DNA from 2 places in the Allobosea sp. GW823-FHT02B03 genome. Region 2 is predicted to be linked to the other one. Evidence: predicted binding sites of a transcription regulator. Region 2 holds the regulator's gene; the other holds the start of a gene.
The links. The regulator PhoB, encoded in region 2, activates phosphate uptake and scavenging genes when phosphate is short. The targets are predictions, from matches to a motif close to TGTCATNNANCTGTCAT.
Positions count from the first base shown of each region.

Region 1: phnD (phosphate/phosphite/phosphonate ABC transporter substrate-binding protein) is a predicted target of PhoB. The motif match lies at 2,295-2,311, and genes of this name have one in related genera.

Region 1 is NZ_JBXAJY010000002.1:951,345-955,683, reverse strand. It holds gene phnE (phosphonate ABC transporter, permease protein PhnE) at 1-379, opposite strand, end outside; gene phnC (phosphonate ABC transporter ATP-binding protein) at 376-1,164, opposite strand; gene phnD (phosphate/phosphite/phosphonate ABC transporter substrate-binding protein) at 1,185-2,186, opposite strand; gene AC1REK_RS09595 (ABC transporter ATP-binding protein) at 2,333-3,430, opposite strand; gene AC1REK_RS09590 (ABC transporter permease) at 3,433-4,339, opposite strand, start outside.
Region 2 is NZ_JBXAJY010000006.1:438,481-442,819, reverse strand. It holds gene pstA (phosphate ABC transporter permease PstA) at 1-805, shown strand, start outside; gene pstB (phosphate ABC transporter ATP-binding protein PstB) at 830-1,636, shown strand; gene phoU (phosphate signaling complex protein PhoU) at 1,678-2,400, shown strand; gene phoB (phosphate regulon transcriptional regulator PhoB) at 2,430-3,128, shown strand; gene AC1REK_RS22245 (YnfA family protein) at 3,133-3,453, opposite strand; gene AC1REK_RS22240 (NUDIX hydrolase) at 3,450-3,881, opposite strand; gene AC1REK_RS22235 (GcrA family cell cycle regulator) at 3,953-4,339, opposite strand, start outside.

The DNA of each region.
Region 1 (4,339 bases), on a different contig from region 2:
GGTGGAAGGTCCGGCAGAGGGCAATCAGCCCGCGCGCCGCCACGGTGACCGGCAGCGGCATCAAATTGCGGGCAGCGAACAGGCCGAGCGGCAAGGCGAGCAGTACGCCCGCGCCGGTCGCGATGATCGCGATCTGCAGCGATTCCAGCATGCCGTCGAGCAGGAGTTGCATCTTGTCGGCGGCGGTATTGGGCGGGAACATCCGCCCGAGGAAGCGCGCGCCGTTGTCGAGGCCCTGGACGAAGCGCTCCCAACGGATGTCGAGGATCTGGGCGGCGTAGGCGACATAGGCCAGGAACAGCACCGCGGCGATGCGCAGGGGCCAGTTCGGCGGAAAGGCGCGGCTACGCAGGCTGCCGGTGGCGGGAAGGGCGCTCATTCCATCCAGCCTTCGCCGCCATAGATCTCGGCGAGATGGGAATCCTGCAGCCCGGCAGGCGGACCGTCATAGACGATCAGGCCCTTCGACATGCCGATGATGCGGCGTGCGTAGCGCTTGGCCAGCGCGACATTGTGGATGTTGACGAGGACCGGGATGCCGCGGTCGCGGCCGACCTCGGCGAGCAGCTCCATGATCTCGACCGAGGTCTTGGGGTCGAGCGAGGAAGTCGGCTCGTCGGCGAGGACGAGGTCCGGCTCCTGCATCACGGCGCGGGCGATGCCGACGCGCTGGCGCTGTCCGCCGGAGAGCTGGTCGGCCCGGCGGGTCGCGAAATCGCCGAGACCGACGGATTCGAGCAGGGCGAAGGCACGGGCGATGTCGGCTTCCGGGAAGCGCCGGGTCCAGCTGCGCCAGACCGGGACATAGCCGAGCCGGCCGCAGAGCACGTTCTCGATTACGGTGAGCCGCTCGACGAGATTGTACTCCTGGAAGACCATGCCGAGGCGGCGCCGCGCCTGGCGCAGCGCATCGCCCTGGAGCTTCGCCAGATCGACGCCGTCGAGCATGATCGAGCCGGAGGTCGGGTCGACCAGCCGGTTGATGCAGCGGATCAGCGTCGACTTGCCGGTGCCGGACGGGCCGATGATGGCGACCGTGCCGGGCTCGTCGATGGTCAGGGAGATATCACGCAGGACGGGCTGGCCGGCCCGGTATTCCTTGACGAGATTGCGGATGATCAGCGTCCGGCAAGTGCCGGACGCTTCGTTTGGCAGGGCGCTCATGAGATGCGGCTGCTTTCCGATCAGGGAGCCTTGGCCGGCGCGGGCTGCGCCTTCTTCTTGGCGGCGGCATCGGCCTCGCGCTTCGACTCGGCGTCGTAGGCCGCCTTGTTGTAGGGCGTGCCCGACTTCTCGGCGACGTCGCGCACGATCGCCCAGTCCTTCTGGTAGGTGATCGGCAGGAAGCGGTCGTCGCCGTTGAACTCCTTGGTCATTTCCGGCGTGAAGCGGAAGGAGAAGAAGCAGTCGGTGAGCTTCTTGGCGAGCTCGGGCTTCAGATCGTGGGCATAGGCAAAGGACGAGGTCGGGAAGACAGCGCTGCGATAGATCTCGCGCGTGTCGTCCTTCTTGATCGTGCCGCGCACGATCATGCGCTCATAGACGTCGCCGGCGACGGCGCCCATGTCGTAGTCGCCCGAGACGACGCCGAGAATCGACTTGTCGTGCCCGCCGGACATCAGCGGCTTGTAGTCCTTCTCGGCTTCCAGCCCATGCTCGGGGAAGAGCACGCGCGGCGCGAGATTGCCCGAGTTCGACGAGGGCGAGGTGTGGGCGACCTTCTTGCCCTTGAGGTCGGCGAGCTTCTGGTAGGGGCTGTCTTTCTTGACGACGGCGACGAGGTTGTAGCCGCGCACGCCCTCGGCAGAGCCCTTGGCGGCGAAGGGGATCGCGCCGGCGAGGTTGACGGCGAAGCCGGTCGGGCCGGTCGAGAAGCCGGCGAAATGCAGGCGGCCCGAACGCATGGCCTCGATCTCGGCCGAGTTGGACTGGACCGGGTAATAGACGATGCGCTTGCCGGTGCAGGTCGCGAGATGGTCGGTCAGCGGCTTGAAGATGTTGGCGTAGACGGCCGGGTCCTCGACCGGGGTGTAGGCCCAGACCAGCGCCGACGGGTCCTTCAGCTTGGAGGCGTCGGTCGGGACGTCGGCGACGAGATCGTTGTTCGCATCGCAGTAATTGGTGTCGAGCTGGCCGCGGTTGGTGCAGCTGTCCTGCGCCTGGGCAGGGATCGCGGTCGACGCCATGAAGGCGAAGGCGAGCGGGGCGGCCGCGGCGAGGCGGACAAATTTCAGATCGAACAAGGCGTCTTCTCCCGTTGGACAGGCTCCTCGCGGAGCCGTGTTGATAACATGTGACACAAAATCGTCATAATCCAGCCGTGGCCGGTAGCTCAGGCGGCCAGCCACATCAAGGCGTGCCGGGGCAGCGTCAGCGTCGCATCCGTGCCGATCTCGTGGAGATCGCTGCCCGACTGGAAAGGCAGATCGACCGAGACTTCCGAATTGCCGATGCGGGCGCCGTAGCGGACGCTCGCGCCGAGGAACTCGCGATGGACGACGCGGCAGGGCAGGGCGATCAGGCCGGGTGCGGCGGCGCCGGCCGCGACGAGGCCGGCATGCTGCGGCCGGAAGACCAGGCGGGCGCCTTCGGGCACAGTCCGGTCGGCCGGAACCGGGACGGAGAAACCGCCCTCGATCTCGAAGATGCGGGTCTCGCCGTAGCCGGTAACCTTGCCTTCGAGGATGTTCGCCGTCCCCAGGAAATTCGCGACGAAGAGGTTGGCGGGCCGCTCATAGAGCTCCATCGGCGTGCCGACCTGCTGGACCACGCCATCGCTCATCACGGCGATGCGGTCGCAGATCGTGTTCGCCTCCTCCTGATCGTGGGTGACGAAGATCGTCGTCAGGCCGAGGCGCTGCTGCAGGTCGCGCAGCTCGCGGCGAACCTGCACGCGCATCTTGGCGTCGAGATTGGAGAGCGGCTCGTCGAGCAGCAGCACCTTGGGCTCGACCGCGACGGTTCGTGCCACGGCGACGCGCTGCTGCTGGCCGCCCGAGAGCTGCGAGGGGCGCCGGTCGGCGAGATGGGCGAGGCCGACGAGGCCGAGCGCGGCCTCGACGCGGCGCTCGACCTCGGCCCGTTTCACGCCACGCTCCTCGAGACCGAAGGCGACGTTGCGGCGCACCGTCATATGCGGCCAGAGCGCATAGGACTGGAAGACCATGCCGACATCGCGCTTCCAGGGCGGCAGGTCGGTGATCTCCTTGCCGCCGATGCGGATATGGCCGGTATCGGCCTGGTTGAAGCCGGCGATCAGCCGCAGCAGCGTGGTCTTGCCGCAGCCGGACGGGCCGAGGAAGGCGAAGAACTCGCCCGGCCGGATCGCGAGGCTGACATCCTTGAGCACATGGTTGGTGCCGTAGGACAGGTTGACGCCTTCGATGTCGACGGAGACAGCCGGCGTGGTCAGGGAGACGTTTGCGTTCATGGTCAGTGGCCCATTCCCTTGGCCTTCTGGCTGCGTTCGATGATGAGATGCGAGAGGAAGGTGCAGGCGGCGACGAGGATGACCGCGACGACGCCGAGCGCGGCGCCGGGCCCCCGGCCGGCGGCCGACTGCATGAAGACGTAGAGCCCGTAGGCGAGCGGCGCGTCGGAGTTCGACTGCACCAGCATCAGCGTCGCCGAGAGCTCGACCGCCGCGGTCGAGAACGAGGTGACGAAGCCGGCGAGGATGCCGCCCGCCATCAGCGGGACGACGACCCGGCGTACCGTGCGCGCCTTGGTGGCGCCGAGGTTTTCCGCCGCCTCCTCGAGCGAGACCGAGATCTGCTGGAGCGCCGCATAGCAGGCGCGCAGCGCATAGGGCAGGCGCCGGATGGCGAGCGCCAGCACGATGGTGATCCAGAGCGAGGCCAGCGGCGTGCCGTCGGGCAGGGTGACGCCGTAGAAGGTCCTGAGATAGCCGATGCCAAGCACGACGCCGGGGATGGCGAGCGCCGCCGAGGCCATCCAGTCGAGCCATTCGCGGCCGATCAGCTTGGTGCGCAGCACGAGATAGGCGATCGCGACGCCGAGCACGATGTCGATGCCGCCGGCGAGGGTGGCATAGATCAGCGTGTTCTTGATGTAGACCGAGCTCTCGCCGAAGACGCGGCCGTAATGGGCGAGCGTGAAGGCGTCGGGCAGCGGCGAGTACGACCAGATCGTCGCGAAGGAGAGCAGCAGCAGGCCCATATGCGGGGCCAGCACCAGCGCCAGGATCAGGAAGACGGTGCCGTAGCCGAGCACGGCCTCCCAGCGCGTCATCTCGCGCTTGGCGAGGCCGCCGCCGCCGCGCTGGGTGGTGGCGTAGTCGCGACCCTTCAGCGCCCGCGCCGAGAGCCACATGGCGGTG
Region 2 (4,339 bases):
GCTGATGAAGATCATCGCCACGGCGTTCACCCTCGTCGCCATCACCGTGCTGTTCTGGATCCTCGGCATGCTGGTGGTGAAGGGCATTGGCGGCCTCTCGGCCGGCACCTTCACGCAGATCACGCCCGGCCCCGGCTCCGAGGGCGGCGGCCTCGCCAACGCCATCGTGGGCTCTGCCGTGCTGACCTTCCTCGGCATCGCGCTGGCGACGCCGATCGGCGTGCTCGCCGGCACCTATCTCGCCGAATACGGCCGCGGCTCGAAGCTCGCCAACCTGATCCGCTTCATCAACGACATCCTGCTCTCGGCGCCCTCGATCCTGATCGGCCTGTTCGTCTACGTCATCCTGGTCGAGCCCTTCCGCGGCTATTCCGGCTGGGCTGGTGGCGTCGCGCTCGGCATCATCGCGATCCCGGTCATCGTGCGCACCACCGAGGATATGCTGCGCCTCGTCCCGGCGCCGCTGCGCGAGGCTGGCTCGGCCCTCGGCGCCCCGCCTTCGGTGGTGATCACCGCGATCACCTGGCGGGCGGCGAAGTCCGGCATGGTCACCGGCATCCTGCTGGCGCTGGCGCGCATTGCCGGCGAGACCGCGCCGCTGCTCTTCACCGCGCTGAACAACAATTTCTGGTTCTCGCCGACGCTGGTCGGCGGCGTCTCCAACCTGCCCGTGACGATCTATCAGTTCGCCTCGGCCCCTTACGAGAACTGGCAGCAGCTCGCCTGGGCCGGTTCGCTGATCATCACCGTCTCGATCCTTTTGCTCTCGCTTATCGCCCGGCGCATCGTGCGCGGCGGCAAGTGAGCACCACGCCCGATCGGAAGGAACATGTCGATGCTCTCGACCCTGGAACTCAGCCCGCAGGTCCTCGACGCCCAGGCGCCGATCCGGATCGCGGTGAAGAACCTCGATTTCTACTATGGCGAGCACAAGGCGCTGAAGAACGTCAATCTCAGCTTCCGTGACCGCCATGTCACCGCGCTGATCGGCCCCTCCGGCTGCGGCAAGTCGACCCTGCTGCGCATCTTCAACCGGATCTACTCGCTCTATCCGGAGCAGCGCGCCACCGGCGAGGTGCTGCTCGACGGCCGCAACGTCATCTCCAACGATGTCGACGTCAACGAGCTGCGCTCGCGCATCGGCATGGTCTTCCAGAAGCCGACGCCGTTCCCGATGTCGATCTACGACAATGTCGCCTTCGGCATCCGTCTCTACGAGAAGCCGCCGAAGTCGGAGCTCGACGACCGCGTCGAGGGTGCGCTGCGCCGCTCCGCTCTCTGGGACGAGGTCAAGGACAAGCTGAAGAGCTCCGGCATGGGCCTCTCCGGCGGCCAACAGCAGCGCCTCTGCATCGCCCGCACCATCGCCCAGAAGCCCGAGGTCATCCTGTTCGACGAACCGACCTCGGCGCTCGATCCGATCTCGACCGGCAAGATCGAGGACCTGCTGGAGCAGCTGAAGAGCGACTTCACCATCGTCATCGTCACCCACAACATGCAGCAGGCGGCGCGCGTCTCGCAGTACACCGCCTTCATGTATCTCGGCGAGGTCGTCGAGTTCGACGCGACCAACACCATCTTCATGAACCCCAACAAGAAGCAGACGCAGGACTACGTCACCGGCCGCTTCGGCTGACGCCCGCAAGTCCGCTCGCTCCCGCCACAGGATCCGCCCCGATGTCCGATCATATCGTCCGTTCCTATGATGCCGACCTCGAAGGGCTGCGCCGCAGCCTGGCCGAGATGGGCGGCATGTCCGAGCGCATGCTCGGCGATTCCACCGTGGCGCTGGTGCGCCGCGACACCGCGCTGGCGCAGAAGGTCATCACCGCCGACCAGCGGCTCGACAACCTCCAGCGCGATGTCGAGGAAAAAGCGGTGCTGACCATCGCCCGCCGCCAGCCGCTCGCCAACGATCTGCGCGAGCTGATCTCGGCGATCCGCATCGCTGCCGACATCGAGCGCGTCGGCGATCTCGCGAAGAACATCGCCAAGCGTGCGGTCGCGATCTCCGGCCAGTTCTCGCCGCCGCACCGCGCCGTGGTCGGGCTCGAGCATATGAGCCGCCTGGTGCAGGCTCAGCTCAAGGATGTGCTCGACGCCTATGCCGCCAGCAACGAGCAGAAGGCGATGGAGGTCTGGCGCCGCGACGACGAGATCGACGCGCTCTACACCTCGCTCTTCCGCGAGCTCCTGACCTATATGATGGAAGATCCGCGCAACATCACCTTCTGCACGCATCTCCTGTTCTGCGCCAAGAACGTCGAGCGCATCGGCGACCACACCACCAATATCGCCGAGACGATCCACTACCTGATCACCGGCCAGTCGGTGGAAGAGAGCCGTCCCAAGCTCGACACCACCAACATCCTGGTCGACCTGCCCGCAGCCAATGGCTGAGCGGACGGGCGCCTGAGCGGAGGCCGGACATGCCTGCACGCATCCTGATCGTCGAGGACGAGGAGCCGCTGACCCTGCTGCTCCGCTACAATCTCGAGGCCGAGGGCTTCGAGGTCGACAGCGTCGCGCGCGGCGACGATGCCGAGCTGCATCTGCGCGATCATACGCCCGATCTCGTCCTGCTCGACTGGATGCTGCCCGGCCTTTCCGGCATCGAGCTCTGCAGGCGGCTGCGCGCCCGGCGCGACACCGAGCGCGTGCCGATCATCATGCTGACGGCGCGCGGCGAGGAGACCGAGCGGGTGCGCGGCCTCGCCACCGGCGCCGACGATTATGTCGTCAAGCCGTTCTCGCTGCCGGAGCTGATCGCCCGCATCCAGGCGCTGCTGCGCCGGGTCAAGCCCGGCCATGTCGTCGGCATGCTGACGGCCGGCGATCTCGAGCTCGACCGGACGACACGGCGGGTGCGCCGCGGCGGCGCCGAGCTGCATCTCGGCCCGACCGAGTTCCGCCTGCTCGAATTCCTGATGCAGGCCCCAGGCCGGGTCTATTCGCGGGCCCAGCTGCTCGACGCCGTCTGGGGGCGCGACGTCTATATCGATGAGCGCACCGTCGACGTTCATGTCGGGCGCCTGCGCAAGGCGATCACCCCCGACGACGCCAAGGATCCGCTGCGCACCGTGCGCGGCGCCGGCTACGCCTTCGACGAGACCTTCGCCCGCGGCTGAGGCTTCAGCGCGGCGCGGCGACGATCACCGCCGCGCCCGCGAGACACAGCACCGCCCCAGCCAGATCGAAGCGATCCGGCGGGACCTTCTCGACCAGCCACATCCAGCCCAGCGACGCGACGATGTAGACCCCGCCATAGGCGGCAAAGGCGCGCCCGGCGGCGGCGCTGTCGATCAGCGTCAGGAGCCAGGCGAAGAGCGCCAGGGCGAGGAGCCCCGGCAGCAGCCACCAGGCCGATTTGCCGAGCTTGAGCCAGGCCCAGAAGGTGAAGCAGCCGGCGATTTCGGCCAGCGCGGCCCCCAGATAGATCGCGAAACCGGTCATGGCGCTTCGGCCAGCCGGGCAAAGACCGGGCGGTAGGCTTCCGAGGCCAGCGGCGACAGAGCGCTGGCATCGGCGAAGGCGAACCAGCGGATCTCGCTATGCTCGTCATTGGCGATAGTTGGATCGCCGCCATCCCAGCCTGTGACGCTGAACAGATGCCACAGGGCCGGCGAGACGCCGTCGCTCTCCGTCGTCTCGATCGTGGTGAAGTGCGCGAATGTGGTCGGCGTGATGCCGATCTCCTCCTGCAATTCGCGGATCAGGGCCTGATCGGCCGTTTCGCCGGGCTCGACATGCCCGCCGATCGTGTCCCAGCAGGATGGCCGGTTCCGGCGATGCGATGCCCTCAGCCCGAGCAGGACGCGTCCGCCCCGGATCGGCAGGGCGCAGGCATATTCGACAGGGCCCGCGGTTTCGTCGGCGCGCATCGGCGTCTCTCCCACCAATAGAAAAGCCGGCCCGAAGGCCGGCTTTGATGGCTCGATCGGCTCCTGCCGGATCAGGCGCGCACCTTGCGGTCGCGGCGCCGATCCGTTGCCGGCTGGTAGGCGATGCGGGCGTGATAGCCGCAATAGGGCATGCCGGTCAGCGAGCGGCCGCCGCAGAAGCGGAACTCAGGCGAGGTCGGGTCGCCCATCGGCCAGCGGCACATGTATTCGCGCAGGTCCATGATGGTGACGCGCTCGGAGAACGGGATCACCACCTCCTCGGCGGGAGCCGGGACGTGCTCGGCTTCCGGCTCCGCCTCGATCTCCGGGACGAATTGCGGGGCGAGCGCGGTGTTGCCGCGGGTCATGCCGCCACCGCCCGCAGCCGGGCTGGCCATCGGATGCGCCGGCGGACGGGTCGCGGGTTTGCGCGGGCGCGGCGCGGCCGAGCCGGGATT